DNA from 4 places in the Pseudomonas fortuita genome. Region 4 is predicted to be linked to each of the others. Evidence: riboswitches for the same ligand, from Rfam matches in the RefSeq annotation. Region 4 holds a riboswitch; each other region holds the start of a gene.
What was found. A riboswitch is a leader RNA that binds a small molecule or an ion and turns the genes downstream of it on or off. The one in region 4 is predicted to bind cobalamin.

Region 1 (7,568 bases), 730 kb from region 4:
GCGGTGGGGGCGGCCAGGCCGATGGCCAGGAGCATGCACGCCAGCAGGCGCTTCATGGCGGCCGAACGCTCAGTAGACGCTGTTGCGTTTGGCCAGGTCGACCATCTCGACCAGAGATTCGGTTTTGAGCTTTTCCATGATCCGGCCTCGGTAGGTGCTGATGGTCTTGGCACTCAGATTCATGCGGGTACCGATATTCTTGTTGTTTTCACCGCGCGCCAGGCGCCGCAGCACCTCCATTTCACGGTTCGACAGGCTGGCAAGGCGCACCGGTTCGCTTTCCAGCGAGTTGCTGTTGACCGACATTTGCGGGAAGGTCGAATAGCCTTTGACCAGCGCCTTGAGGGCGAACAGCAGTGCTTCGTGGTCTTCTTCCTTGGTGACGAAGGCGCCGATGCCGGCATCCAGGCAACGCCGTACGTACAGGTCAGTGGCTTGGCCCGTCAGCACCATGATCTTGGGCACCGGCTCAAGGCTTTGCAGGCGTTTGATCACTTCCATGCCATCCAGACCGGGCAGGCCAATATCGAGCACGACTACATCCGGGCGCAGATCGCGGGCTACCTGAGCCACTTCGCTGCCGTTACCCACCTCACCGACAACATGAAAGCGTTCACGCTCGAGCAGTAGGCGCAAGGACAGTCGGACAATGGGGTGGTCGTCGACGATCAGCACGGTTGTCATGTGGAAAACTCCTGTCGGGATGTGGTCCGCTTCCTGGATCACTCCGGAATACGTCTGCAAGTGGGTTAATCGGAAGCGCTGCAAGATACGACCAATCCCGAAGTTTGGTAATGCCGAGTATAGAAGTGTTGATAATCCGCGTGCTTGTTGTGGAAAAATCCTACAAGAAGCGTGAAAGACATCACCCCGAGAAAGCGGCGATGTCTGTTTGGAAGGGCGTCAGGCGCAGGTGGCGTGCGCTTTGTTCACACGCTGGGTGGCGGCGGGGTTATTGGCCAGCGCCTGACCGACACGCGTCGGCCGGGGCACTAGCTGGCCGGCGCAGTTCGGGCAGCGGCCTTGCAGGCGTGTGTCGGCGCAGGCACGGCAGAAGGTGCATTCGAAGGAGCAGATCAGCGCATCGGGGCTGTCGCCCGGCAGGTCAGTATCGCAGCACTCGCAGTTGGGGCGTAATTCCAGCATGGGCGTGACTCCTGTTCGCAGGCGGGAACCCGGAGTCTGCTACGCGGGCGGCAATACTGGCAATGCTCAGTCCCCAGGGCGGTACAGGTGGGCATGCCCGGCACGGTACAAGGCCGATTCGGCGAAGGGGGTATCCCCTAGCACATGGCCTACCAGGATCAGCGCCGTGCGGCGAAAATCTTTGGCTGCGACGCGTTCGACGATATCGCCAAGGGTGCCGCGCACCCAGTCCTGGTCCGGCCAGGTGGCACGACGTACCACCGCCACCGGGCAGTGCGCACCGTAGTGCGGCAGCAGTTCTTCGACGATCCGCGAGAGGTGTTTGACCCCGAGGTGAATCGCCAAGGTGCTGCCGTGGCGCGCCAGGTCGCCCAGTTGCTCCCCAGGTGGCATGGGTGAACTGTCGCCATAGCGAGTGAGTATCACCGTCTGCGCCACCTGTGGCAGGGTCAGTTCGCAGCCAAGTAGCGCCGCGCTGGCCGCCGTGGCGGTGACCCCGGGGATGATCTGGTAATCGATGCCCAGCGCCTGCAGGTGGCGGATCTGTTCACCGATGGCGCCGTACAGGCTGGGGTCGCCGCTGTGTACACGGGCCACGTCCTGGCCTTGTTCGTGCGCGCTGCGCATGGCGGCGATGATCTGTTCCAGGTGCAGCTCGGCACTGTTGATCACGATCTGGGCCTTGTGGCCTTCGAGCACGGCAGCAGGTACCAGTGAGCCGGCATAGATGATCACTGGGCACTGGCGAATCAGCCGTTGGCCTTTGACCGTGATCAGTTCAGGGTCGCCGGGGCCGGCACCGATGAAGTACACCGTCATGGAAAGTCCTTGCAGGAAAGAGGAGCGAAATGTTCAGCAGGCCAGGGCCAGGGTCGCCGGGCCCAGTACCTGGCGGGTCAGCAGTAACCCGGCGGTGCAGCCGGGCCGCTGGCTGGCCAACGCCAGTGCCGCGCTCTCGGCCACGCCCCAGCAGCCGCTGTGGGCATGGGCTGTGGCAGAGCGGTGGCTGAGCAGCGGCTCAAAGGCTTGCAGTTGTGCGCTATGGTACAGCACCAAGGGCAAGCCAAGGCGTTCGGCCAGTTGCTGCAAGCCGGGTTCGTCGGCCTTGAGGCTGATGCTGGCAATGCCGCGCAGGTCGGCAAGCACCAGGCCCTGGCTAGCCAAGGCTTGGTGCAGCAGGGTTTGCAATGTATCCACCGGGCAACCTCGGCGGCAGCCGAAGCCGGCGTAGAAGGCCGGCATCAGGCCTGGCTGGAACGGCGGAACAGCCATGCACTGAGCAGGCCCAAGGCCACCCAGAATGCAGCGTTGGTCAGCCAGGAGGCCATCTTGAACTGAGTCTCCAGTGCTGCGGGGGCCAGGCTTTCATGCACGTCGGGCTGTGGCGCGCCGATCACATGGGGGATTATCAACAACACGGCGCCCAGCGCCTTCAACAGCCAGTGCCGGGCGAACACCAGCAAGGCCAGGCCAAGGGCGGTGGCGCTGGCCGTGCCAATCCACCAGGCCTGGCGTTGCCCCAGGTCGGCGGCAGCGGTGCCGGGCAGTTCCGGTGGCAGCCCCAACGTTGGCGCCAGACAGAACACGGCGAAACCGGCCAGGCCCCACAGCACACCGGTGCCGGCACGCTGCGGTTCGCGCAGGCTGTAGAGGGCGGCGAGGATCAGGGCGAAGCCGACCGCAACCACCAGGTTGCCACCGGTGGTGGACAGCACCCGCTGCCAGCCGTCTTCCGGCGACCAGGCGTCGGCGCTGTGCTCATGGGCGGCCACTTCGCCGCCATGTTCGTGGTGTGCGGCCGGGGCCGAGGATTCGTAGGTTTCCGCCTCAAGAATCAGCGGGGCGACCCAGAAGCTTTGCAGCAGGGTCAGCAGCAGGGCCGCAAGCAGCCCACTGAAGCCCGCGGTACGGGCAATGCGCGTGATCATCAGGCGTACTCAGTGGCAGGGGAAGGCGGCGCTGTGGCGGGTGTCGTGAGCGGCGTTGTGCACGGCCTCGATGTGCGAAAAACCGGCGAAGTACACCAGGCACAGGCCCAGCAGGCTTGCGCCAACGGCAATGACGATGCGCTGGCTGAGGGTGACGGGGGTGGCAAGGCTGTGTGGCTTGGCGCTGGTGACGGGCATGACGCGTTCCTCTGCTTTTTGTGGGCAACGGGCAAGCGCGGCATCCCTGATGCGTGGCCGCCCAGGGGAATGCAACAGCGCCCGCCCACCGCGGGGTGTTCATGAACGCCAGGCCGGTCTCCGGGCTTGCGAGGAGGAGCAGGGCTCCTGAAAAGCGTCACCTTCCCATGCCGGACTATAAGGCACAGTGGCACAGACGCTTCACTCGCTTACCGTTGCGGGGGCAGCACCGGGCTTGTCCGGCCCTGATGGAGGGCCTGCGACGCACCGGTTTCCCGTTTCACCCCCTGGGGGGCACCTGAACGTGAGGCATAAGGAGAGCATGGGGCGGGGTTTGCGTCAATTGCCATGTGTGCGAGTGACTGCCGTGCTCAGGGTGAAAGTTTGCCCAATCATTGTGGGCGCGGGCTCGCCCGCGAACACCGGCAAAGCCGGTGCCATCCACCGCATCTGCCTGATTCGCGGGCTTGCCCGCTCCCACTGAGGTCCGCGCTAAACCCAAAGGATGTTTTCAGAAGTCATACGCCAGCTTGGTGTACCAGTACCCGCCACCTGGATGAAACGGCGGGTTGCCGTAGGCCGCCTGGTTGCCGTTGGCGTTGTACACGCCGTTCTTGTCGGGCCGTACATTGAAGATGTTGGTGCCGCCCAGGCTGACGGTCAAGCTGTCGAACAGCAGGTACGACAGGTCCAGGTCGGTAATCCACTTGGCGCCGAAGGTGCGGTCCTGGGCCTGATTCTGCTGCCAGGTCTCGACCTTGCCGTAGCGGGTGGTCTGCAAGGTGCCGGTGAAGCTACCCAGCAACCACTGACTGCCCAGTACCCATTTGGTTTTCGGCGAGGCCGCCACCAGGTCACCTTCGCGGCCATGGCCGACCACCTCGATACCGGCTGCCGCCAGCGCTGCGGGCGTGCCCCGGCTGCCGCGCACAGTGGTCTTGTTCCAGTTGAAGCCCAAGGTCCAGCGCACATCGCCCCAGGCACCGAATTCGCTGGTGTGGTCACCTACCAGGTCGAGGCCGCGGGTACGGGTGTCGAAGGCATTGGTGTAGTAGTTGATCCAGGTGGTGCGTGCCAGGCCCAGTGCTTGGAGCATATCGCCAATGGCACCGGCACCGTTCTGCCGGTCGTAGAGGTTTTCGGTCAACAGGATGCGGTCGTCGATGTCGATCAGGTAGGTGTCCAGGGTGACACTGGTACGGCGCGCCGGTTGCCAGGTCAGGCCCAGGCCGGCGTTGCGCGATTTCTCCGGGTCGAGCTTGTCGCCGCCGAATGCCAGCGCCGCGGCACTGCCAGGCGCCACGGTGCGGCGCAAGGCCGGCACCACATTGCCGTCAGCGTCCAGCGCGGTGCGGTTGTCGCTGACCGTATAGCCGCTCTGGGTCAGCGACGGGGCACGGAAACCGCTGCCCAAAGTGCCGCGGATTGCCACGGTTTCGCTCAGTTCATAGCGTGAATTGAGCTTGAAGCTGGCGGTGTTGCCCGAGTTGTCGTCGTAGTGCTCGACGCGCGCGGCGGTGCCCAGGTACCAGCGCGGGGTCAGGTCCAGGCCGAGGTCGATGTAGGCGGCATAGTTGTTGCGCTTCACATCGGCCTCGTCTTCCGGGCGGATGGTCAGCGCAGCCTGGGCGCCCACGGCGGTCTGGCCGTTGGCCAGCGCGTAGAGCGGGTTGGGGCGCCCGTCGGCCAGGGTGGCCGGGTAAGTGTAGGGCCCGACGCCGTAGGCGACGGGGTCGCCGGCGAAGGTCTGGAAGCGCTCCCAACGGTGTTCCAGGCCCGCCGAGACGCGGGTTGGTACGGCCAGGCCAAACACGCGATCAAAAGCGCGGGTGATGTCCAGGTTGTTTACCCACTGGTCGAACTGCAAAGTCGCCAGGTCATCGAACGAGGTTGGCGAGGCCGGGCCGTAGGTAGGGTTGATGGTGAGGTCGCTGGACTGCTGGTTCTTGTTGCGCCCGTACGTGGTGGACAGGTCCCAGTCCCAGGCACCGGCGGCACCCCGGGTGCCGAGCAGCCACTGGTAGTCGGTGTCTTTGATGTTGTTGAGCGGGAAGTACCCGTCGGGGAACAACTCGGGGATCGAGGCGTTGCTGTTGGGCAGTCGATAGTTGTTGAAGGCTTCGAGCTTGCGCTCGGCATAGGTGGCGAACGAATACAGTTTCAGGTCGTCGCTGATGGGCAGTTCGGCGTTGTAACCGAGGTTGAAGGCGCGCAGGTCGGGGTCGCCGTTCTTCACAGCGCGGTGGTCCCAGGCGGCCTGGCGGTCGTCCTCGAAGTAGGCCCGGTAACCAGGGTCGGCTTTGTCGATCCAGTTGGCGGTGCCGCGCTTGCGTGCCTCCCCCGACAGGTGCAGGAAACCGCCGTCACCCAGGCCGAAACCCTGGTCGCCAGCCAGCTTGATGGTTTCGCCCTGGCCGCTGTACAGCTGGCCATAGCTGCTTTCGTAATGGCCGCCACTGCTGGCGCTTTTGAGGATGATGTTGATCACCCCGGCTACCGCATCCGAGCCGTACTGAGCCGCCGCGCTGTCTTTGAGGACTTCGATGTGCGACACCGCGCTGACCGGGATCATGTCGATATCCACGGCGTTGGCACCGCTGTTGTCCGTCGAGCCGCTGGCCGGCACGGCGCTGTTGTGGCGGCGTTTGCCATTGACCAGTACCAAGGTGTAGGCCGGGCCCAGGCCGCGGTTGCTCAGCGGCCGCACGCCAGACTGGAAACCGGCGATGTTGGTGCCGAAGTTGAACGAGGGCAGCAGTTTGGAAATGGCCTCGGACAGCTCGGCGCGGCCGGTGCGCAGCAACTGTTCGTTGCTGATCACGTCGATGGGGGCCGGGCTGTCGGCGACGGTGCGCTGGTTGCCACGCATGCCAGTGGAGATCACCGTGACAGTGTCCAGGCGTTGGTCTTCGGTGGTTGCAGCAGCGTCGGCGAACGGGGTGAGCAGGCAGGCCAGGGGCAGGGCGAAAAGCGGTGTTCTAGACATCATGTCCTCGGAATACGGTGGAGCACGCAGGCGAATAGGCGCCAGGCCCTGACAGGGCTGGCGTAAGGTGTTTGGGAAGTGTTTTCCTGCACCGGCCTCTTCGCGTCGAACCGCCGCGAAGAGGCCGGTGCTGCGAGTCGAGATCTAGGCTGTGCGCGCGGTGCGCCCAGCCTCACGTTGTTCAACCAGCGCACGAATCCGCGGGATCAGGTCCTGGCCGTATTCCACCGCATCGCGCAGCTGGTCAAAGCCGCGGAACAGGAAGGTAGTCACCCCCAGTTCGTAGTAGGCCAACGCCGCCTCGGCCACCTGGTCCGCAGTCCCTACCAGCGAAGTGGAATTACCTGCACCGCCGCCCAACGCAGCAATCTCGGTCCACAGCCGGGTGTCATGCACCTTGCGCTGGCTGGCCAGCTGCACCAGGCGTTCGGAGCCGGCGTTGCTCTTGCCGAAGTTTTTCTCGCGGCGATTGCCCTGGCGGATACCGATGCGCGCTTGGGCATCGGCCAGAATACGTTCGGCGCGGGCCCAGGCTTCTGCCTCGGTACCGCCCAGAATCGGTCGCAACGACAGGCTGAAGCGGATGTGCTTCTCGCGCCCGTAGCGGGCGGCGGCCTTGCGCACCTTGGCGATGCGCTCGCGCACCTGCTCCAGCGGTTCGCCCCACATCATGTAGACGTCGGCGTGCTTGGCGGCCACTTCGACCGCGGCGTCTGACGCACCGGAGAAGTAGATGGGCAAATGCTGCACCGGTTTGACCAAGGTCAGGTTGTCTTCAACGCGGTAGTGAGTGCCCTGGTGGTCGAAAGGCTCCTGGCGGGTCCAGGTGTCGCGCAGTACCTGCAGGTATTCATCCGTGCGGGCATAACGGGCATCCTTGTCGAGGAAGTCGCCATCGCGCTGCAGGTCGCCGCTGTCGCCCCCGGTGATGACATTGATCGAAGCTCGGCCACGGCTCAGCTGGTCGAGGGTGGCGAACTGGCGGGCAGCGAAGGTTGGCGCCTGGAAGCCCGGGCGGTGGGCGACCAGCAGGCCGATGCGCTCGGTCAGTGCTGCCACGTAGCTGGCCAGGATCATAGAGTCCGGCGCACTGGTGTTGACCGCCAGCAATGCCTTGTCGAAGCCGCCATATTCCTGGGCCTGGGAGAAGGCCTTGATGAACGCCAGATCAACCAGCGGGCCACGGGGTGCTTGGGATTCGCTGCTTTCCTGCGGGCCGATGAGGCCGATGAACTCGAGGCTCATGAAACAAAACTCCTTGTCTGGGGGGGCTCAGGCAAGCGCTGCCTGGTTGCGGCGCAGGGTGTTGC
Region 2 (7,568 bases), 930 kb from region 4:
AGTTCGCCGTGGTAAACAGCCGGGCCGCCCAGCGCTACACCGAGTGCTCCGGCACCGGCGGCCATCACCGGTCCGGCGTTGGGGCTGTCCCACAGCGGGCCCTGCTTGCGCCAGCAAGCCAGCGCCAGGCGGGTCTTGCCCAGCAGTGCGTAAGTCAGCGCCACCAGCCTTGCGGGAATATAGTTGAGCACATCATCAATGCGCGCCGCGCACCAGCCGAAGCGCTCGAAGCGTTCGTTGCGATACCCCCACATGGCATCCAGGGTGTTGCTCAGGCGGTACAGCACCACGCCCGGCGCGCCGGCCACCACAAACCAGAACAGCGCGGCGAACACCGCGTCACTGCCGTTTTCCAGTACCGACTCGGTGGCTGCGCGGGCCACGGCGGGCTCGTCCAGCTCCCGGGTTTCGCGGCTGACCAGGTAGCCGACGCGGCGCCGGGCTTCCTCCAGGTCGCCCTGGCGCAAGGCGTTGGCCACCGGCAGCACATGTTCGCCCAAACTGCGCAGGCCCAGGGCGCAGTACAGCGCCAGCACATCCACCAGCCAGCCGATGTACGGCAGCCAGGACAGGATCAGCGCCACCAGGGTCAGCGGCACCACCGCCAGAAACCACGCACTCACGCCGTGGCTGCGCCAGCCGCGGCCACCTGCATTCAGGCGGCGCTCCAGGTTACCGGCCATATTGCCGAAGGCCACCAGAGGGTGGCGCCGCTGCGGTTCGCCCAGCAAGGCATCCAGGGCCACCCCGGCCATGGTCAGCAAGGCCACGCTCATTGGCGCTCTCCCCATTGGTTTTCGTACAACATGTCACTCAAAGGCCGTTCTTCGGCCCAGTTTTCCAGCACCAGCATGGGTGCAGGGTAAAATTCGGTCACGGGTCCCAGGCACAGCACCGCCACCGGTTTGGCCCCTTCCGGCATACCCAGCAGTGCTGCCAGCGCCAGAGGGTCGAACAGCGACACCCAGCCCATGCCCAGCCCTTCGCCACGGGCCGCCAGCCACAGGTTCTGAATGGCGCAGGCCAGCGAGGCCAGGTCCATCTCCGGCAGGGTGCGACGGCCGAAGATGTGCGGCTCGCGGTTGTCCATCAAGGCCGCTACCAGCAGCTCGGCACAGTCATTGATGCCTTCTACCTTCAGCTTCATGAAGTCATCAGCCCGCTCGCCCAATGCCTCGGCAGTGCGCAGACGCTCCGCCTCCACCAAGGCCTGGATGCGGGTACGCAGGTCACGCTGGGTGATGCGAATGAAACGCCAGGGCTGCATCAAACCGACGCTAGGCGCCTGGTGTGCGGCGGCCAGCAAGCGGCCCAGCAGTGCTGGCGCAACCTGGCCACCGGCAAAATGGCGCATGTCGCGACGCTCACCGATAGCCCGATAGATCGCAGCGCGTTCGGCGGCGCTGTAGGCGTGTTCGCTCATGGTCGCAACAGCGCCGCCGCCGCATCAGGGTTGGAGGGGAAGTAGAAGTGCACGTAAGAGGCCGTCAGCCGACCCAGGCGATACACCGCTTCGTTGCCCCGCCCGCCGTTGGGGCTGAGGCCTCGGGCGATCGGCTCCAGCGGCGTGCTGGTTAGCGAGTGGTGATAGGTATGGCCGCGCAGGGTACCTTCCGGCAGCTCCACCGCCTGCAAGGCCAGGGCCGCCAGGCGCTTTTGCATGGTCGCCTCGCCTGGTAGCAGGCCGAGCAATTCGGCACGCTCGCCGGCGACGTCAGTCAGGGCATCCAGCAGGTACAGCATGCCGCCACATTCAGCCAGCAACGGCTTGCCCTGAGCATGATGGGCGCGGATTGCCTCGCTCATTGGCGCATTGGCAGCCAGGGCGTGGTGATGCAGTTCGGGATAGCCACCCGGGAGGTACAGGCTGTCCACCACTGGCAGTTCACGGTCGTGCAGCGGCGAGAAGAATTCCAGCTGCGCGCCCAGGCTGCGCAGCAGCTCAAGGTTGGCACCATAGGTGAACGCGAACGCTTCGTCTCGCGCCACACCAATGCGCACACCGTCCAGCGAGGCAGCACGCACCTGCGGCTCGGGGCCGACAAAGGTCACCGGCGGAGGCATGGCGGCGTCGCAGCTGGCGGCAAGCGCCTCGGCGGCGGCATCTAGGCGGGTATCCAGGTCGTTCAGCTCGCTGGCCTGAACCAGCCCAAGATGACGGCTGGGCAATTCAATGCCGCGCTCACGGGACAAGCCGCCATACCAGCGCAGGCCCTCGGTCAGGCTACCTTCGAGCAGCTGCGCGTGGCGCAGGCTGCCCACGCGGTTGGCCAGTACGCCGGCGAACGGCAGGTCGGCCTGGTAACGCGCCAGGCCCAGGGCCAGGGCGCCGAAGGTCTGGGCCATGGCCGTACCGTCGATCACAGCCAGCACTGGCACGCCGAAGTGGCGCGCCAGGTCGGCACTGGACGGGGTGCCGTCGAACAATCCCATGACCCCTTCGATCAGGATCAGGTCGGCCTCGCCGGCAGCTTCCCACAGCAGGCGGCGGCTTTCCTCGGCTCCGATCATCCACAAATCCAGCTGGTACACCGGCGCGCCACTGGCCCGCTCGAGAATCATCGGGTCCAGAAAGTCGGGGCCACACTTGAACACCCTCACCTTGCGCCCGAGGTTGCGGTGCAGGCGGGCCAAAGCAGCAGTGACGGTGGTCTTGCCCTGGCCAGAGGCCGGTGCCGCGATCAACACCGCGGGGCAGTGGCGCGATTGACTCACAGCTCGACGCCCTTCTGTGCACGGATACCGGCCTGGAAGGCGTGCTTGAGCATGCCCATCTCGGTCACGGTATCGGCCAATTCGATCATCTCGGGCTTTGCAGCGCGGCCAGTCACGATCACGTGCTGCATGGGCGGACGGCCCTGGATGTCGGACAGGACCTGGTCCAGGTCGAGGTAGCCATGCTTGAGGGCGATATTCAGCTCATCCAGCACTACGAACTGCACACTTGGATCCTGCAGCAACTGCCGCGACACCGCCCAGGCGGCTTCGGCGGCAGCGATGTCACGCTGGCGGTCCTGGGTTTCCCAGGTAAAGCCCTCACCCATCACGTGATAGCGAACCTGCTCGGGGAAGCGGCGGAAAAACAGCTCTTCGCCGGTGCTATTACGGCCTTTGATGAACTGCACCACTCCACACTGCATGCCATGGCCCAGGGCGCGGGCGAGCATGCCGAAGGCAGAGCTGCTCTTGCCTTTGCCATTGCCGGTCAGCACCAGCAGCAAGCCGCATTCGTTGGGGGAATTGGCGATGCGTTCGTCGATGACCGCCTTCTTGCGCTGCATGCGCGCCAGGTGACGTTCGTCGCGTTCGGTGGCTTCGCTCATCAGGGTTCTCCGCAGGCTGGCACCACGGCACGCGTGGCGACAGGGAATAGGCAGGCAGACGGAGAGCGCGCAGGGGCCATGGCAGGGCGCCACGGTGCACCGCGCATCACCCTCCGTGATGCCGTTGACAGTTTCAGGCCGGTCTCCGGGCTTGTGAGCGGGCCTTGGCCCAAACCTGCGCGCCTTCCCGGATGCTGGCATCCAGTGGCCCTGCGCGGCCTTCTACTCACCTACCGTTGCGGGGGCAGCGCCGGAATCGCGCCATGCTGGCGCCCACCGGCTTCCCAGTTTCACCCTGCCCAGTCGGGGCTGGCAGGGCACCTGAAACACGCCGCGAAGGTTAGAGGGTTGCACCGGGAGCGTCAATCGAAGTGGTTGCTGCAGCAACGTAAGCTTTTGATCTTGATCTTGATCTTGCTCTTGCTCTTGCTCTTGCTCTTGCTCTTGCTCTTGATCTTGATCTTGATCTTGATCTTCGCGACTTCAGGAGGCCGAACGCAGGCCTTGCGGAGGGAGGTGACGGGCATGGATGCCCGTCAAGCGCTGGGCCCCAGGATGGGGCCTGCAGCGCGGTCCTCCCGGGAGCGAGGCCGGAGTGAGGGAACCCCGGAGCGCAGCGTAGGGGCCGGATGATGGGAGCGCAGCGTTTTTTGGTTACTTTTTGTCGCGTCTGACAAAAAGTGACTCGCCGTAAGGGCGAAAAGGTGAGTTAGTGTCGCTATCGCAAATGGCCTATGCGCGAGCTAAAAACCAGCACTGTTTCGCTGTTCGGTCTTGCTGTTCGCTGTTCGCTGTTCGCTGTTCGCGTTCAGGTGTGAGCATCAACAATGAGTCAACATTCATTTTCAAAGGTGGCGCCAAATCACCTTTCCGCCCTTACGGCGGGTCACTTTTTGTCAAACGCGACAAAAAGTAACCAAAAAACGCTGGCTCCCATCATCCGGCCCCTACGCTGCGCTCCGGGGTCCCCTCGCTCCGGGCTTGCTCCCGGGAGGACCGCGCTGCAGGCCCCATCCTGGGGCCCAGCGCTTGACGGGCATCCATGCCCGTCACCTCCCTCCGCAAGCCCTGCGCTCGGCCTCCTGAAGTCGCAATCTGCGTTGCCTGAGCTACCGCGCGCTTAGAAGCCAAAGCAAAAGCAAGAGCAAGAGCAAGAGCAAGAGCAAGCAAACCAAGGGGAACCTGCCGAACCCAGCCGGCCTCTCAATTCAACAGGCTTCTTTAGAGGACGCCGCACATGAAATGCCTGATGCCTTGGTTAATCGCAGCCAGCCTGGCAGGCTGCGGCGAAACAGCCCTGTTGAGCGTAAACGACGGCAGCGGGCCAAACCCCCGCCTCCCCACCCCCGTCACAACACTGATCCCCACCGTAAATATCGCCCCTGCAGTGGGCTGGCCAAAGGGCAGCAAGCCGACCCCGGCACCAGGCACCCAGGTCAAAGCCTTCGCCAGCGGCCTCGACCACCCGCGCTGGCTCTACTTGCTGCCCAACGGCGATGTACTGGTGGCAGAGACCAACGCGCCACCCAAGCCCGAAGATGGCAAGGGCATTCGCGGCTGGGCCATGGACAAGGCGATGAAACGCGCCGGCGCGACCGTACCCAGCGCCAACCGTATAACCCTGCTGCGCGATGCCGACCATGACGGGGTGGCAGAAACTCGCACCCCTTTCATCGAAGGGCTCAACTCACCCTTCGGCATGACCCTGGTGGGCAAGGACTTGTACGTGGCCGACACCGACAGGCTGCTGCGCTTTCACTATGAACCGGGCGCCATGCAGATAACCGATAAAGGCCACCCGGTGACCGCGCTGCCCGGCGGGCCGCTGAACCATCACTGGACCAAGAATGTGATCGCAAGCCCCGATGGCAAGAAGCTTTATGTGACGGTTGGCTCGAACAGCAACATCGGGGAAAACGGTATGCAGAAGGAGCAAGGCCGCGCCGCTATCTGGGAAGTGGACCCCGCAAGCGGCAAGCACCGGCTGTTCGCCACCGGCCTGCGCAACCCCAACGGCCTGGCCTGGGAGCCACACAGCAACGTCTTGTGGACAGCAGTCAATGAACGTGACGAAATCGGCAGCGACCTGGTGCCTGATTACATCACCTCGGTAAAAGACGGCGGCTTCTATGGCTGGCCATACAGCTACTACGGGCAGCATGTAGATCACCGGGTACATCCACAGGCCCCGCAAAAGGTGGCCCAGGCCCTGGCGCCAGACTATGCGGTCGGCCCGCATACCGCATCCCTGGGGCTGGCATTCACCGAGCCTGGTGTACTGCCGCCGCCTTTCGATCAGGGGGCATTGGTCGGCCAGCACGGGTCGTGGAACCGTAAACCACACAGCGGCTACAAAGTGCTGTTCGTACCTTTCGACCGCTCAGGCAAACCTGCCGGCCGCCCCATCGACCTGCTCACGGGGTTTCTCGACCAAGAGGGCAAGGCGATGGGGCGTCCGGTGGGCGTGATCAACGATGGGCAACGCGGTGTATTGGTGGCCGACGATGTCGGCAATGTGATCTGGCGGGTGAGCAAAGCACCTTGAAACCGGGCGGCCTGTATCAGCCCCGTTGAACGGGGCCGCTGCTACAGGCGTTGATCATCAGGGGTTCTGCGCCAGATGCCCTTGCGGAATCACACGCTTGGCTTGAAGGTAAGCCTTGGCCCAATAGCTGTTGGACAGATAGTCCAGGCGCACCGTGCCACCCGTGGAAGGCGCATGCACAAAACGCCCTTCCCCTACATAAATGCCAGCATGACTGACTTGCGAACCGCCACTGGTGGCAAAGAACACCAGGTCGCCGGATTGCAGTGCCTTGGCATCCACCGTAGGTGCACGCATGACGATCATCTCCCGCGTTGAACGCGGCAAGCTGATACCGGCCGCGTCACGGTAGACGTATTTGATCAAACCACTGCAGTCGAAGCCGGAGTCCGGGGTGTTGCCGCCCCAGCGATAGGGCGTGCCCACCAGGCCAATGGCGCGGATCAATACGTCATCGGCAATCGGCGAAGGGCTTGGCTGGCTGTAAGTAACCTGCGGCGTAACCACAGGGGCCGGCGCAGGCGCACGGCTGGAGCAGGCAGCAAGCAATGCTGCCAGGGAGAGAAATGCAAAGCGCGCCATCTTTATCATGGCCAGAACATCCTGTCTGAGACCGCTGCGCTGCAGCCGAAAAGAGTTGAGAATTTAGATTAGACGCTTTCTGTAAATGCGCACGGCGGCGAGCTTTTTTCAAAGCATCGCCGCCGCAGCAGGATATATCATTTTGCTATCAGTTGCGCGCGATGTTGGTCGGCGCCATGGCCAAGGCACGCTTGGCTTCAATGAAGGTCTTGCTCCAGTAGCGGTCACCGAGGCTGTCGATGCGAACGCCACCGCTGCGGCGGCTGCTGGAGTGGATGAACTGGTTGTCACCCAGGTAGATCCCGGCATGGCTCACACGACCGCGGCCGTTGGTGCTGAAGAACAGCAGGTCACCTGGCTTGAGCTTGTTGCGGGCCACTTTCGGGGCATCGACGTTGATCATTTCACGCGTGGAACGCGGCAGGGTCATGCCCGCTTCTTCGCGGAACAGATAGCCGATGAAACCGCTGCAGTCGAAACCGGACTTTTCCGAGGTACCACCGAAGCGGTAGCGGGTGCCGATCAACGACATGCCGCGCTCGAGAATGCTGTCCGCCAGTACCGGCAACTGGTAAGGCTTGCTGTTGCTGGAGAAAGCCTCCAGGTCATCTTCAGTGGCCAGCTCTTCCGGTTCGCCGAATACCGACGAAGGCGAGGCCTTGGCCTTGATTGCCGATTGTGCGGCGATCGGGGTGTGATCCTGGGGCTGCAGCGCTGAATGAGAAGCTGGGCCTTGGGCCGCGCAGCCAAAAAGCAGGGTCACGAGTGCGAGTGGCACGAGGGGTGCGAAGCGCTTTAGCATGGGCACGACCGTGTCTGTAATCCTTTAGAGGGGGAAACTATGCCCTCTATCATGGCCATTTGCAAATTTTATCGAAAAAGATGTGACTTTTCTGTTTTGCCGCTCTGGCCCAGCGTTTTCAGGGGATTACCAGCCCAGGGTTTCCTTGAGAAACGGGATGGTCAGCTTGCGTTGTGCCTGCAGCGAGGCCTGGTCGAGGCGTTCGAGCAGGTCGAATAGCGCACTCATGCTGCGCGCACCGCGGGTGAGAATGAAGTGGCCGACTTCGTCGGTAAGGTGCAGGCCGCGGCGCGAAGCACGCAACTGCAGGGCACGC
Region 3 (7,568 bases), 1.2 Mb from region 4:
GCTCGTTGCCAAACCGTGTCACCAGCGCCCTGGGCAGTTCGGCCCAGCCGAATCCGCGCACGGCAAACTCCAGCAGAGTGAGGTAATCCGGTGCCGACCAGGCCTGGCCGCGGCCTTGGTGCAGGCTGGGGGCATAGGTCTTGATGTACAGCTGCCGTGCGTTTTCAAGGTGTTGCGCTTGCACCGTTTCCAGGCCCGCCAGCGGGTGGCCGCCGGCCACATACACACCGAACTCCGCCTGCTCGGGCAAGCGGGCTACGGCAACGTCGGCGGGGTAGCTGGGCTGCGTCGCAAGGATGCCGACCTGGGCCAGGCCCTGCTGGATCATTTCGATCACATCGGCGTCTTCGGCCGGGCCGCAGCGCAGTTCTGTGTACGGGTAGTGCTGGGCGAAGCGTGCCATCACCGCACCCTGGAAGGTGACGCTATAGCTGTCCGACATCACCACCGAGACCAGCGCCTCGACGTTCTGCGCCAACCTGACCGCCAGGGCATCAAGCTGGGCGCTGGCGTCCAGGATCGCTTCGACATGGCTCAGCACCTGCCGGCCCGCTTCGTTCAGCGTGGGGTGGCGGCCGCCACGGTCGAACAGGGGGCAGCCTACGTCAGCCTCGAAATTGGCGATGGCGATGCTGACGGTGGATTGGCTTTTGCGCAATTTGCGCGCTGCAGCAGAGAACGAACCCAGCGATGCGGCTTCGACAAAGGCGACCAGAGCTTCGGGCGAGTAGCGCATGGTATTGATAAAACCGATGGTAGCTATGTCGCGAGTATCAGTTATATCAAAGAACATGGGAACCACGAATCACGCAATGGATGGATTTTGCAATGAAAACGGTCTCTTTTACCGAACGCCTGGTGCACGCCGTGGGCTACGAAGCATTCGCGGTGCTGCTGTGTGCACCGCTGTTGTCCTGGGTGATGGGCAAATCGCTGGCGACTGCGGGTGCCTTGGCGGTAACCCTGTCGGTTATCGCCATGCTCTGGAACATGGTCTACAACGCGCTGATCGACCGCTGGGTGCAGACCGAACGCATCAACTGGAAGGCCAGTGGGCGCTTCGTGCACGGCCTGGGCTTCGAGGCTGGGCTGGTAGTGTGGTGCCTGCCGGTGGCGGCATGGATGCTGGATATCTCGCTGCTGCAGGCGTTCATGGTAGAGCTGGGCTTTTTCGTGATTATTCTGCCCTACACCGTGTTGTACAACTGGGCGTTCGATAAAGCCCGGCACCTGCTGATGCAGCGCCGCCTCGCGCGTTCCCTGTAGACCCTGTAGGAGCGGCTTTTAGCCGCGAACACCGGCATAGCCGGTGCCAACCACCGCGGTGCCTGCTCCGCGGGTAAACCCTCTCCCACAGGGACCGTGAGTCATCCAACAAAAACGGGGCATGCCATTGCTGGCATGCCCCGTTCTTATACAGCTGATACAGCTCAGGCCACCTTGACGATCCAGCCTGCCGGCGCTTCAACATCGCCGCTCTGGATGCCGGTCAGCTCGTTGTAGAGCTTCTGGGTAACCGGGCCGACTTTTTCCAGGTCGTGGAACACGTGCAGCTTGCCGTTGTACTCGATACCGCCGATCGGGGTGATCACCGCAGCGGTACCGCAAGCGCCGGCTTCGATGAAGCGGTCCAGCTTGCTGATTTCGACGTCGCCTTCAATCACGGTCAGGCCCAGACGCGATTGCGCCAGTTCCATCAGCGACAGGCGGGTGATGCCTGGCAGTACCGAGGCCGATTTCGGGGTAACGAACTCGTTGTTGGCGGTAATGCCGAAGAAGTTGGCCGAACCCACTTCTTCGATCTTGGTATGGGTCAACGGATCGAGGTAGATGGCGTCGGCGAAGTTGGCCTTCTTGGCCTCAGCGCCCGGCTGCAGGCTGGCAGCGTAGTTGCCGCCGACCTTGGCGGCGCCGGTGCCTTGTGGGGCGGCGCGGTCAAAGCTGGAAATCTGGAAGTTGTGCGGCTTCATGCCGCCCTTGAAGTACGAGCCAACCGGAATGGCGAAGACCGAGAAGATGAACTCGGGGGCGGTGCGCACGCCAATGTTGTCACCGGTGCCGATCACGAACGGGCGCAGGTACAGGGCGCCTTTGCCGTGCGGTGGTACGAACTTTTCGTTGGCCTTGACCACTTGCTTGCACGCTTCGATGAACACATCGGTCGGCACATGCGGCATCAGCAGGCGGGCGCAGCTGCGCTGCATGCGGGCGGCGTTCTGGTCCGGGCGGAACAGGTTGATCGAGCCGTCCTTGCAACGGTAGGCCTTCAGGCCTTCGAAGCATTGCTGGCCGTAGTGCAGGGCCGTGGAGCCTTCACTGATGTGCAGCACGTTGTCGTCGGTCAGGGTGCCTTTGTCCCACTCGCCATTGCGCCATACGGACAGGTAGCGTTTGTCGGTTTTGATGTAGTCGAAACCCAGCTTGTCCCAGTTAATGCTTTCGTTGCTCATGACACCCTCATTGTCTTGCAAGTGCCCGATCGCTCGGGCTGCTGTTATATGCGCACCACGTCACCATAATACATCCGTCGCGGATCGGGAACGGCCAGTCACGAATTGATAGCCTGCGATGCTTTTTTTTCGGTTTCTACAACCGCAGGTACTCATCCAGTGCCAGGTTTTCCAGCAAAACCGCATCATGGGACGCCACCATCAGCGCCCCGCGAAACTGCCCGAGCATGCGCTCCAGGGCTGCCAGTGACGGCAAGTCCAGGTGGTTGCCGGGCTCGTCCAGCAACAGCAGGTCGAGTGGCCGCTCGCGGTACAGCACGGCAGCAAGTGCTGCCTTCATCCGCTCGCCGCCGCTGAGCAGGCTGCTGGGCAACTCGACCCGGGCCGCATCCAGGCCCAGTTGTGCCAGGCGGCTGCGCAACTCGCCCAGGGCCAGCACCGGGTTGGCCCTGCGCAGGTGTTCGAGCACGCTGCTGTGGCCTGCCAAGGTACTGCAGTGCTGGTCGAGCAGGGCGGTTTCGCCACGGCGGCGCAAAGTGTGTGGTGATGCCGGTAATTGCCCGTTCAGCAGCCTTAGCAGCGTGGACTTGCCACTGCCGTTGGCGCCGACCAGGCCCATCCGCTGGCCCAGGCACAAGCGCAGGTCAAGCGGTTTGCGGGTGCCATGGGGCAAGCGAAGTGCCTGCAACGCCAACACTTCGCGGCCCGCATGACGCTGGGGCGTGGGAGCATGCAAGGTAATCGCAGTGGCTTGCTCGACCTCGCGGGCGGCGTCATGCACTTTGCCCAGCAATGCTTGCCGCGCGTCGCTATGGTCGCGGTGCTGCTTGCCCGCCGTGGCCTGGCTGCGCTCCTGCTGGCGGTCGACCAGGATCTTGGCCTGGTTGGCATGCCTGGCTTGACGCCCGGCCCGGGCCTGATGGCGTTCCAGGTCTTCGCGCTGGCGCTGCAGTTCACGGGCTTGGCGTTGTTGCTGCTGCTTGAGCCGGGCAAGTTGCTGCTGGGCCTGCGCCACCTGGCTGGCTTTTTGTGCTGCATAGAAGCCGTAGTTGCCGCCATAGGCCTGTAACCCCAGGCTCGACAGTTCGACAATGCGCGCCATGTGCGCCAGCAGGCTGCGGTCGTGGCTGATCACCAGCAAACCTCGGTCCCAGGCCTCGATCATGCTCAGCAATTGGGCACGGGCGTCGCTGTCCAGGTGGTTGCTCGGTTCGTCGAGTATCAGGTAGTCGGCACCGCTGAGCCATGCGCCTGCCAGCGCCACGCGCATAGCCTGGCCGCCGCTCAGGCTGCGTGCGGGCTGGCGCCAGTCAAGGTGACTCAGGCCGTTGCGTTGCAGGTGCATCTGCAGTTGCTCGCGGATATCCCAGCGCTCGCCGACGGTGTCGAAATCCTGGGGGTTGATGCTGCCTTGCTCGATGCGCTCCAGCGCCGCAACCACCGACCCCACCTGGGCCAGGTCGGCAAGCGTGGCGCTGCGCTCGATTACCTGCTGATTCAGCAGATGGACAGGCCCAAGGCGCCGGCACTGGCCGCTGCTCGGTGCACGCTGGCCGGCCAGAACCTGCCCTAGCAGGCTCTTGCCCACGCCATTGCGCCCGACCAGGCCGGTACGCCGTTGGTCGAAGGTTTCGTTGAGGTCGGTAAACAGTAGCCGGCCATCAGGCAAGGCCAAAGAGACGCTGTCCAGCGTCAGGATCGACGTGTTCGTCATGCACAACTCCACAAATGCCGCGACATCTCCGGAGCAAACCGGAGGCTGAAGACTGGCCGTCGAATGGACGGCGGCATTAATGGCGCATTGGACGAATACCTCGTACTGGGGGAGTGCGTAGCCTAACGGCCCGTTGGGGGCGGGTAAAGTACCGCCCGCCGTGTATGGGTTTCCTGCACTGGCGATGCGCCGCGCGAGCGGCGCCCGATCTTGTCTGGCCCTGGGCTCAGCGCCCCGTCAAGCGCTTGGCCCAGTCGCCTCCGTGGCTCTGTTTGCAGGCCTCTTCGCTGTCAAACCGTACATGCCAGGCCGGGTGATCCAGTTGTATGCCGGCGTGGTCCAACGCCTGACGGGTCAGCGCCAGCATGCGTGCCTTTGCTTCACCCGCCACTGCAGCGACTTTCTCGGCCTCTTGTTCAAACACCCAAGTAATACGCAGGCTGGCCGGAAAGTTCTCAGGGTCCAGGCGATGGGTGAGCCAGGTGAACCCGACGATTTCTGCCTTGGCGGTTTCACAAGCGTCCGTCAGGCACGCTACCAGCTCCCGCTCCAGGCGGGCCATTTCGCGTTTGCCCAGCGCCTTCACAGGTTGGCCTCGTCATCGATCTGCTGGCAGAAGCGCAGGCGGTTGCCGAACGGGTCGCACACCTGCATCTGCAGGCCCCAGTCCAGGCGCTCGGCTTCGGGCCGGGCGTAACCGTACTGTTTGCCTTGCAGTTCATGCTCCAGCGCCCGCAGGTCGTCGAGGCGGGCAAACACTGTAGAGCCGGGGCAGGCATCGCCATGGTGCTCGGTAAGGTGCAGGATCAGGCCATCGCGGTGAATCTGCATGTACAACGGCAGGTTCGGGCTGAAGCGGTGCTCCCAGTCCAGGCTGAAACCGAGAAAATCCATGTAGAACTCCCTGGCCTTGTCGACCGAGAAGATGCGCAGTACCGGGATGGCGGGGGCGAGGAGCATGGGGCGTCCTTGACAGTGGGCAAAGTCGCCACTGTACCGCAGTGCCGCCAAGAGTTGTCGGCAAGCCCCGCAGCAATGGTTGACCACCCGCCAGCCACTGCGTAGCCTTGCCACTTCGAGGTTCTTCGGCCAGGCCGAAGCTAAGACGGGAACGCGGTACAAGCCGCGGCTGCCCCCGCAACTGTAAGCACTGACAACGGATCGACACAGCCACTGCGCCAATGCGCGGGAAGGCGTCATCCCGCCAGCCCGCCGTTCAACTGAACGGGGAGCTGGAACGGTGCAAGCCAGGAGACCTGCCTCGCAACGTTTTCGACTTTCAACCGGGCGGGGTGATCCGGTGGCGAACAAGCCCGGCCGGCCTGGTCCGCGGCTGTCGTCCTGCATGCCCGCGCCATTCTGCCAAGGGCAATGCGACATGAAAACACTGGCCAAGCTCCCCGTTACCATCGTCACCGGCTTCCTCGGCTCGGGCAAGACCACCTTGCTGCGCCACATGCTCGACAACGCCCAGGGCCGTCGCATTGCGGTCATCGTCAACGAATTCGGCGAACTGGGTATCGACGGCGAAATCCTCAAGCAGTGCAGCATCGGCTGCACCGAAGAAGAAGCCAGCGGCCGCGTCTATGAACTGGCCAACGGCTGCCTGTGCTGCACCGTACAGGAGGAGTTCTTCCCGGTCATGCGCGAGCTGGTGGCACGCCGTGGCGACCTGGACCACATCCTGATCGAAACCAGTGGCCTGGCCCTGCCCAAACCGCTGGTGCAAGCCTTCCAGTGGCCGGAAATCCGCAACGCCTGCACCGTCGACGCGGTCATCACCGTGGTCGATAGCCCGGCCGTGGCTGCCGGCACCTTCGCCGCCTACCCGGACCAGGTCGATGCCCAGCGCAAGCTCGACCCTAACCTGGACCACGAATCGCCGCTGCACGAACTGTTCGCCGATCAGCTGGCTAGCGCCGACCTGGTGGTATTGAACAAGGCCGACTTGATCGACGCCGAAGGCCTGGCCAAGGTGCGCGCCGAAGTGGCCGAAGAACTGCCGCCGGCAGTCAAGGTGGTAGAGGCCAGCAGTGGCAAGCTGCCGCTGGAGGTGCTGCTGGGTGTGGGCGCCGAGTCCGAGGCGCACATCGATGGCCGCCGTACCCACCACGATTCGCACCACGATGGCGACGATCATGACGACCACGACCACGACGCCTTCGACTCCATTTCCATCGACCTGCCGGAGGCTGACGAAAGCCTGTTGCTCGACGCCTTGACCCAGCTGGTGGTGGAGTTCGGCATCCTGCGCGCCAAAGGCTTCGCTGCCATCCCGGGCAAACCGATGCGCCTGCTGGTGCAAGGCGTGGGGACCCGTTTCGACAAACACTTCGACCGCGCCTGGCGTGCCGACGAGCCGCGCATCACCCGCCTGGTGTTGATCGGCCAGGAACTCGACGCTGCCCAGCTGGAAGCGCGCCTGCGCCAGGCCTTGGGCGCCTGACCCGTGCACCTGCTGCGGACCCAGCCCGGCGGCTTCGTGCCGGACGACAGTATTGCCGACCTTGGCCAGACACCCGCCGAACTGGTGATTCTCTGCAGCGGCGATTCGCACCTGGCGTTGCTCGCCGATACGGCCGAGCAACTGCCTGAGGATTTCCCCAGCCTGCGCCTGGCCAACCCGATGCAGGTGCAGAACCACGCTTCGGTCGACCTGTATGTCGACCAGGTGCTGCGCCACGCCAAGGTCATCCTGGTGTCGCTGCACGGCGGCGTCGGTTACTGGCGCTATGGCGTCGAGCAACTGGTCGAGCTGGCTGCCCGGGGCGTGCAACTGATTCTGGTACCAGGCGATGATCGCCCTGACCCGGAGCTGACCCGCTTGGGCACCGTCACGGGCGACCAGGCCGAGCGCCTCTGGCACTACTTGCGCCAGGGTGGCAAGGCCAATGCCATCAACCTTTACAACTGCCTGGCCAACCAGTGGCTGGGCCGCGATTATGCCTGGGACGAGCCGCAGCCCTTGCCGCGCACCGCTGTGTATCACCCGGCCAAGGGCAGTGTGGCACTGGAAGACTGGTACCCGCACTGGCACCCGGATTGCCCGGTGGCGCCGCTACTGTTCTACCGCTCCCACTTGCAGGCGGCCAACACCGCGTTCATCGACGTGTTCTGCCAGCGCCTGCAAGCTGCTGGCTTGAACCCGTTGCCGATTGCCGTGGCCAGCCTAAAGGAAAGCGCCTGCCTGGAGCAGGTCGAAGCCTGGCTGGACGAAGTCGGTGCCGAAGTGCTGGTCAATACCACCGGTTTTGCCCTGTCCAGCCCCGAACGGCCCAACCTGCGCCCGTTCCGCCGTGACATTCCGGTGCTGCAGGCCATCTGCGCGCAGGACAACCAGCCCGGCTGGGAAGCCAGCGAACAGGGGCTGGGTGCGCGCGACCTGGCCATGCACATCGCCTTGC
Region 4 (7,568 bases):
GGCGCGTACCAGCGACGCATTGGCCGACACCTGCCACTGATGCGCCAGTGCCAGTTCCAGGGTTGCCTCAAGGCCATCTGACGTCTGCTGCCCAGCCTGTTGTTTCTCGTGGGTGATCGGGTCGTCCACCAGCAGCTTCTTTTTGACGATGTGGTAGGCGGCCAGCGTCCATTCGCCACGGCCGTCCCAGAAGCGCTGCTTGAGGCCAACCTCGGTCTGTTTCGCCTCGGTCAGGTCATAGTGCATCTGGGTGGGGCTGAGGCTGATGAGGTTGTTGACCCCCTCCTGGCTGGTGGAGTACTGCCCGAACAGCGCCAAGTCATCGGTGACTGCGAACACCAGCCCGGCGCGCCAGTTGCCACCTTGCAGGTTGCGGTCGCTGCGGCTGTCGTTGGTCAGGTTGGTGCGGTCGATGTGGTTCTGGTCGCGGCGCACCCCAGTGACCAGCGACAGCCGGTCGCTCAGCTGCAAGCGGTTCCCGGCGAACAGAGCGAAGGTGTGGGTGCTGGACAAGGTTTGCGGGCGCAGTGGCGAGGCGCTGTGGAACCCGCCCGGTTCTGGCTGCCATGGGTCGATGTAGTCACCGCCCACATCGTTGTAGGGCGCGTTGCTGTCGACGTTGAAGCGGACCTTGTTGTATTCCGCGCCGACCACGGTCTTGCTGGCCAGGCCGAACAGCCTGTGGTCAAAGGTGAAGGTCTGGCGGTCGCCGAACTGTTCCTGGTTGTGCTTGATCTCCAGGTAGCTGCCGCGCTGCAATTGCTGGCGCTCGGCGTCCCAGCTGTAGTCTTCGGCATTGCGCCAGTGGCGGCGGCTTTTGATGTAGTACAGCTGGTTGCTGGCGCTGACGTGGTCGTTCAGCGTCCAGTCCGTGGTCAGCCGGGTCCACTCATCGACGTAGTGCTGCACGTCGTTCTGCACGTTGTAGTTTTTCTTGCGCAGGCTGCTGCGGTAGTGGCCGTCGATCAGCGGGGTGCCGTAGTAGTTGGCAGGCTCTGCATCACCACGGTCGTGGGCAAGGGTGAAACTGAGGTCGTCACTGGCATCGAAACGCAGCGCGGCACTCAGGGCCAGGCTGCGCGATGTGGTGCGGTCGACCCAGCCGTTGCCGGCCTGCTGGTTAAGGGTCAGGCGATAGCTAAGGCGCTCGCTGAGGCTGCCGCCGCTGTCCAGGCCGAGCTGCTGGCGGTCCCACGAGCCGTAGCCCAGGCGCAGGTGGTTGCGCACCTCGCCGGCAATCGGTTTTTTCGGGATCACGTTGATCACCGCGCCGGTGGCGCCTTCGCCATGCAGAACCGAAGCCGGGCCGCGAATGACATCGATACGCTCGACCATCCACGGGTCGACCGGGAACGTCTGGGTGCCGGCACCGGTGTACAGGCGTGCGTCGTCGAACAGGGTCATCACCGAACTGTGACCGGCAAAGCCGCGGGCGGACAGGCCTGTGCCACCGTCGCCGGGGGAGCCGACGAAGGTGATGCCCGGCGACCGCGTCACCGCATCCTGCACGGTGAGGTTGTTGCGCTGCTGAATCTGCTCGGCGCTGATGCTGCTGGTGCTGGCCGGTGTTTCCAGGGCACTGAGGCCGAGGCGCGAGCCTGCCTGGGTCGGCGTGGCCAGGTCGAGGGTGCGGCTGTCGAGGGTGTCGGTGATGGCCGTGGAAGGCAAGGCCAAGGGCTGCTGGTCATGGCCATCGGCCAGGGCCGGGAGGGCGACGGCCAGGCAGGCCGCCAGGGGGTGAAGCTTGAACATACGGGACATGTCGTTCCACTGCTGCAGGAATGAATGGATCCCGGTGGAAAACACGCAAAGGCGAACCATGCAGGCAGGCGCGCGCACGGATTCCGGCCTGCGCCCGCCCACCGCGGGTTGCCAAGTGAAGCTCCAGGCCGGTCTCCGGGCTTGCGAGGGGCATGAAACCTTCACCTTCCCATGCACGTGCACAGTGGTATCTCGAAGGGTTCACTCGCTTACCGTTGCGGGGGCAGCGCCGGACTTGTCATGGGTAACATGACGCACCGGCTTCCCGTTTCACCCTGCGCGCGGCGGCGAAGGGCACCTGAAACTGGCGCGCATCTGACCACTGAAAGGCTAAGGCGTCAAATGTTGGCGTGCCATGAATACGCCGATAAAACACAGGGTTGCGTGTTTTTACTGATTTTTTTTCGAACTTTTCGTGTGGCGTTTGTCTCGAACCGCACGTTCGTCTTTCGTTACCAAGTCATGGAGACTTTACGCATGCCTGCTCGTCATCTGTTGCGCCACACCTGCCTGCTCGCCTTGATCGCCGCACCGCTGGCCGCCACCGCCGCACCCAGCACCGACCCGCTGTTCACCATCGGTCTGCAGGGCGCCTACGACAAGTTCAAGTTCGAAGGTGGCAGTGAAAACGACAAGGAACACATGGGCCAGGGCGGTGTGTTCGCCACCTTCGGCAACAAGCTGACAGCCGAATCCGGTTTCATCTACCAAATCGGCGCCGAAGCCAAATACGGCAAGAAGAACGACAACAAGCTCAAGGAGGCCCAGGCTGACCTGGACCTTGGCTGGCGTGCGGCGCTGGACGCTCGCAACTTCGTCGATGTGACCGTGGGCGGCGGCTACAGCTGGTCGCGCTTCGAGCCGGAAATCAACGACCTTGATACCAAGCTCACCGTGAAGTCGCCCTTTGCCAAGGCGGCGCTGGGCTACAACCACCAGTTCGACGCCTCGACCCTGCGGGTGGAAGTGGGCGCGCGCCACACCCTGGACGGCCGTGCGCGGCTGAAAGTGGACGACTTTGGCAGCGACACGGTCGACCTCAAAGACCGCACCAACCCGTACGCTGAAGTGACGTTGCTGATGAACCAGCAGGGCGCTTTGCCGGTGCAGGCCGGGGTGTACTACACCCGCACCGAATACAAGCTGGACGAAGATTCGCCAGTGGCAGACAACACCAAGCTCAAGCGTGACGAGTTTGGTGTAAAGGTGGGCTTGGCGTTCTGAAGCTGAGCGTTTAGCAGGCCCGGCCTCTTCGCGGGTGAACCCGCTCCCACAAGGACCGCACAGCCTTTAGGTGCTGCGCAGTACTTGTGGGAGCGGGCAAGCCCGCGAAGGGGCCGAACCTGCAAGAGAGGTCAGCGCCCGCGACGCCGCGACACCCGTGCCTCGATGTTCTTGCGCCCGATCAGCAGCGGTGGTTTCTCCACCACCGGCTCCTCTGCCAGCCACTTGTACATCACCAGGCAGTCCACCAGCCCCAGGCGGGCATGGCGATAAGCCTTGGGCAAGCGGCCGACTGTTTCAAATCCCAGCCTGTGCCACAGTGCCACCGCAACTTCATTGCTGGCCACTACCGAGTTGAACTGCAGGGCCAGAAAGCCCTCCTGGCGCGCCAGCTTCTGCGAGTGCTCGCACATCAGGCGTGCCACACCTCGGCCGCGTGCCTGTTCGCACACCATATAGCCGCAATTGCCCACGTGCGCGCCAGGCCCGGCGGCATTGGCCTTAAGATAATAAGAACCCAGCAGCTCGCCATCTTCTTCGGCCAGCAGCGTGTGTTGCGGCAGCTCAAGCCACAGCTGGCGGGCCTGATCGATGCTCAGCTCGGGGTCAAAGGCGTAGGTTTCACGGGCCTGGACAATGGCCTGGAAGGTGGGCCAGAAGCGCTCGAAGTCTTCGGCTGTCATAGGGCGAACGTGGATCATGCGGGCTCCTGCAAGGGCTGGGCCGCCAAGTCTGTGGGGCGCGGCGCCGTCGCGCAAGGGCGGCGACGCCGTTTGGGCCTAGCCGTTGGCCTTGCCCACCGCATCCATGGCTCGCGCCGAGTACACCAGCGCAGCACCGGCGTTCATCGCCACGGCCACGCCGAGGGCTTCGGCAATTTCCTCGCGGCTGGCCCCGTGCTTGACCGCCTGCTGCGAATGCACGGCGATGCAGCCGTCGCAACGGGTGGTCACGGCCACGGCCAGTGAGATCAACTCACGCGTCTTGGCGTCGAGGTGGTTGGTCTTGGCTCCCGCACCGCTGGCGGTCATGTAACCGGCCACGGTGTCGGGGGAGAGTTGCTTGAGATCGCCGATGCCGGCCATCAACTGCTTACGGTAGGCGTCCCAGTCCATCATGCTCATCGTCTTCACCTTGTGGTGGTTGCGAGTGGAGCTTTCAGGCTAGTCGAAGAGTGACACCTGCGAGGCTTGTACTTTGGTGGGTGTGCAGCAGCACTTGTGGGCGCGTTGAGCCTTCAAATGTAGATGAACACCAGCACCAGCGCTGCAACCACCGCCCACTTTTCCACGTAGTAGCGCAGGCGGTTGCGCTTCTTCAGCGCTTTGCCGCGTTCACGGATCTTGTAGATGCGGGTGAACAACCGGTTGATACCGCCGGTCTTGTCGCCGGCACCGTTGGGCGCGGCGGCGGCGGCCATGACGTTGCGGCTGAACCAGCGGTTGAACGCAGTGGCCCAGCGGTACTTGAGCGGGCGCTCGACGTCACAGAACAGGATGATGCGGTTGTGCTCGGTCGTGTTCGCCGCGTAGTGGATGTAGGTCTCGTCGAAGATCACGCCCTCGCCATCGCGCCATGAGTATTTCTCGCCGTCCACGTCGATGTAGCAACCGTCATCGTTCGGCGTGTCCAGGCCCAGGTGATAGCGGTACGAGCCGGCATACGGGTCACGGTGGCGCACCAGCTTGGCGCCCGGCGGCAGGGTAGCGAACATGGCAGCCTTGACCGTGCCGATGCTTTGCAACAGTTCGGTGGTGCGTGGGCAGAGGGCCATCGCCGAAGGGTGGCTTTCGCCGTACCACTTCAGGTAGAAGCGCTTCCAGCCAGTCTTGAAAAACGAGTTGAAACCGACGTCATCGTAGTTGTCGGACTTCTTGATTTCGCCCACGCGCAGCAACTGGCGGCCTTCCTCGCGGATTTCCTGCCAGTGGTCTTGCAGCGGCTTCAGTTCGGGGAAGGCTTCGACCGGCAAGTATGGCTTGGCCGGGAGCTTGGAAAACAGGTACAGGAAACTGTTGACCGGGGCGAGGAAGCTGGAGTGGTCGCCCAGCTGGCGAGTCAATTTGTGGCGAACCCGACCGCGCAGGTGCACGTAGGCAATCGAGAGGGCGAAGATAAGTACGAGTGCAATTTTCATGGACGTTTACTTGTCGAAAAATGGCCATGCGTCATGGCATAAGCTCGCCAGCATAAACAATCATGGGGGTAGTTTGTACTTATTGTTACGAAACACCGGGGCGACATTGGTGTAATGCCCTACAGTCTTGCGCAAACGTTTCATGTCAGGGAGTTGGTATGGTTCAGGATATACGCCCCAGCGGTAGCCCGTTCAAACGGCTGTTCTTCGCCTTGCCGGTCAGCGATGCCCAGCGCCATGCCTTGGCTCAGTGGCGCCGGGCGCTGAACCTGCGCAGCGGCAAACCCGTCCCCGCGGCCAACTTCCATGTCACGCTGTTGTTCCTCGGCGATGTGGATACCGCACAGGTGCCGGCGATCTGTGCGGCAGTCGATCAACTGACGTTGCCAACCCTGGCACCGCGGCTGTTGCTTGACCGTTTGCAGGTGTGGCAGCGGGCCGGCGCGTTGGTGCTGGAGGCACAGCAGACACCGCCGGCCCTGTTGCAACTGGTGTATGGCTTGCAGCAGGCACTGCTGCCGTTGGGGGTGGAGGCGGCCAACCGTGAGTATCGGCCGCACTTGACCCTGTCCTGGGATTACCACGGGCAACCACCCGAGGCCAGCAGCGCGCCGGAGTTCTACCTCAGCGCGCGCCACTTCACGCTCTACGAGTCGCGCAAGGGCGCCTACTGGCCCTTGGCGCAGTGGCCGCTGGCAGACTGACCCGGGGTCAGCGTTGCGTGGCTCGCCATAGTTGTTGCTGCCATTGAGCTGGTTGAAGCCTGCAACCCAGTACTTCTTGTCGAACAGGTGGCGTGCCCAACCGAGGCTGCCGCTACTTGAGTAGCCGCCCTGTGCCAGTTCAGGCTGCGGCCTGGCAATCTGCAAACAGTTTTTTGCCCAAGGCGTGTGCATGGTGCAAGTGGGGAAGCTGGTCAGGCCCTTCGCTGTCATCCAGCAAGGTGGAACTGAGTACCTCGGCGCCGCAATAGTCGAAGATGCCGTGCTCGATCTGCACGCGCATCGCCTCGCCATAGCCGTGCCGTTCGAAGGTGCCTGTATCGGCACCCGCAACGCCGATCAGGTGAACCTTCATGCCACGCAATTTCTTCACCGTGGCGCCTTCTTCATAGTCGAACGCCCAGCCATTGCTGAATACCCGTTCGACCCAGCCCTTGAGCAGGGCCGGCAGTGACCACCAGTAGACCGGATAGACCAGCACCAGGGCATCGGCGCGCTCGATGCGTGCCTGCTCGTTGAGTACATCAGCCGGCGGTGCTGCCAGCCGGCGGTGCACGGCATGGTCTGCCAGGCTGAAGCGGGGGTCGAAGCCTTCGCTGGCCAGGTCGGCGATTTCGCTGCTGTGGCCGACGCTGGCCAGGCCGTCGGCAACCTGCCGGGCCAGCGCGTGGGTGAGGGATTGCGGGTCATGGTGACCGACGACGATCAGAGCGTGCATGGTGGCTCTCCATTCAACGGTGCAGGGTAGCCTGAAGCGTTATATACTCCAGGTAAGTTACGTTTAGTAAGTTACTTTTGGTAGGTAATCGATGTCAAGCAACGATCAAGCCCGTTCCCGCAAGCGCCTGAGCCGCGACGACCGACGCAGGCAGTTGCTGGACATGGCCTGGCAATTGGTGCGGGAGGAGGGTACCGATGCCTTGAGCCTGGGCCGCCTGGCTGAACAGGCGGGGGTAACCAAGCCGGTGGTCTATGACCATTTCGAGACCCGCAACGGGCTGCTGATGGCGCTGTACCAGGAATACGATGCGCGTCAGTCGCAGATGCTGGCGCAAGCCTTGGCCAGCTGTGAAGCCAGCTTGGCCAGCCGCGCCCGGGTGATTGCCGAGGCCTACGTGGACTGCGTGATGAGCCAGGGCCGGGAGATACCCGGGGTGTCGGCAGCGCTGGCCGGGTCGCCGGAACTGGAGGCGCTGAAACGGGCGTACGAGCAGCCGTTCCTGGACAAGTGCCGCGAAGCCTTGGCCGGGTTTTCGCCCAGCGGCAATGTAGGGGTTGCCGGCATGCGCCTGCTGGTCGGGGCAGCGGATGCGCTGTCCCAGGCGGCTGCAGCGGGAGAGCTGGAAGCCGGGCAGGCCAAGGCTGAGCTCAAGGCCGCCATTATCGCCATGGTCGAACGGCAAACATGAAGCGCATGCGACCATTGTGTGTGGGCGCACCCGCGAACACCGGCATAGCCGGTGCCATCCACCGCGTTGTCTGCTTCGCGGGCGCGCCCGCTCCCACAGTGATCGAGCATGCTTGATAACTGGCTTCGCTACACAGGCAAGCTCTGGTAGGGCTGTTCATCCCCCGGGCTGCGCTCGAACTGGCGCTTGTACTCGCGGCTGAACTGCGAGGTGCTCTGGTAACCCACCCGGTGCGCTGTTTGCGCCACCCCCAGGCCCTCACCGATCAGCATCTGCTGCGCCTTGAGTAGCCGCAAGCGCTTGAGGTACTGCATC

Region 1: another riboswitch for cobalamin. It lies ahead of OZ911_RS13655 (CbtB domain-containing protein); the one in region 4 lies ahead of OZ911_RS10270 (TonB-dependent receptor).
Region 2: another riboswitch for cobalamin. It lies ahead of cobO (cob(I)yrinic acid a,c-diamide adenosyltransferase); the one in region 4 lies ahead of OZ911_RS10270 (TonB-dependent receptor).
Region 3: another riboswitch for cobalamin. It lies ahead of cobW (cobalamin biosynthesis protein CobW); the one in region 4 lies ahead of OZ911_RS10270 (TonB-dependent receptor).

What each region holds. Positions count from the first base shown of each region.
Region 1 is NZ_CP114035.2:2,966,847-2,974,414, forward strand. It holds gene OZ911_RS13625 (transporter substrate-binding domain-containing protein) at 1-56, opposite strand, end outside; gene OZ911_RS13630 (response regulator transcription factor) at 70-684, opposite strand; gene OZ911_RS13635 (DUF1272 domain-containing protein) at 904-1,146, opposite strand; gene cobM (precorrin-4 C(11)-methyltransferase) at 1,213-1,965, opposite strand; gene OZ911_RS13645 (cobalamin biosynthesis protein) at 1,999-2,388, opposite strand; gene OZ911_RS13650 (CbtA family protein) at 2,388-3,074, opposite strand; gene OZ911_RS13655 (CbtB domain-containing protein) at 3,084-3,272, opposite strand; cobalamin riboswitch at 3,367-3,589, opposite strand; gene OZ911_RS13660 (TonB-dependent receptor plug domain-containing protein) at 3,784-6,258, opposite strand; gene OZ911_RS13665 (LLM class flavin-dependent oxidoreductase) at 6,403-7,503, opposite strand; gene OZ911_RS13670 (LLM class flavin-dependent oxidoreductase) at 7,531-7,568, opposite strand, start outside.
Region 2 is NZ_CP114035.2:1,304,169-1,311,736, reverse strand. It holds gene cbiB (adenosylcobinamide-phosphate synthase CbiB) at 1-776, opposite strand, end outside; gene bluB (5,6-dimethylbenzimidazole synthase) at 773-1,423, opposite strand; gene OZ911_RS05975 (cobyrinic acid a,c-diamide synthase CobB) at 1,420-2,715, opposite strand; gene cobO (cob(I)yrinic acid a,c-diamide adenosyltransferase) at 2,712-3,323, opposite strand; cobalamin riboswitch at 3,443-3,663, opposite strand; gene OZ911_RS05965 (hypothetical protein) at 3,686-3,850, opposite strand; gene OZ911_RS05960 (PQQ-dependent sugar dehydrogenase) at 4,561-5,868, shown strand; gene OZ911_RS05955 (C40 family peptidase) at 5,926-6,459, opposite strand; gene OZ911_RS05950 (C40 family peptidase) at 6,599-7,252, opposite strand; gene hda (DnaA regulatory inactivator Hda) at 7,379-7,568, opposite strand, start outside.
Region 3 is NZ_CP114035.2:3,427,233-3,434,800, reverse strand. It holds gene OZ911_RS15750 (LysR family transcriptional regulator) at 1-736, opposite strand, end outside; gene OZ911_RS15745 (multidrug/biocide efflux PACE transporter) at 829-1,266, shown strand; gene OZ911_RS15740 (branched-chain amino acid aminotransferase) at 1,431-2,450, opposite strand; gene OZ911_RS15735 (ATP-binding cassette domain-containing protein) at 2,587-4,164, opposite strand; gene OZ911_RS15730 (hypothetical protein) at 4,391-4,750, opposite strand; gene OZ911_RS15725 (glyoxalase superfamily protein) at 4,747-5,124, opposite strand; cobalamin riboswitch at 5,226-5,442, shown strand; gene cobW (cobalamin biosynthesis protein CobW) at 5,543-6,610, shown strand; gene cobN (cobaltochelatase subunit CobN) at 6,614-7,568, shown strand, end outside.
Region 4 is NZ_CP114035.2:2,234,062-2,241,629, forward strand. It holds gene OZ911_RS10270 (TonB-dependent receptor) at 1-1,761, opposite strand, end outside; cobalamin riboswitch at 1,871-2,078, opposite strand; gene OZ911_RS10275 (outer membrane beta-barrel protein) at 2,239-2,985, shown strand; gene OZ911_RS10280 (GNAT family N-acetyltransferase) at 3,117-3,686, opposite strand; gene OZ911_RS10285 (carboxymuconolactone decarboxylase family protein) at 3,765-4,109, opposite strand; gene lpxO (lipid A hydroxylase LpxO) at 4,223-5,122, opposite strand; gene thpR (RNA 2',3'-cyclic phosphodiesterase) at 5,281-5,826, shown strand; gene OZ911_RS10300 (NAD(P)H-dependent oxidoreductase) at 5,966-6,562, opposite strand; gene OZ911_RS10305 (TetR/AcrR family transcriptional regulator) at 6,654-7,253, shown strand; gene OZ911_RS10310 (AraC family transcriptional regulator) at 7,382-7,568, opposite strand, start outside.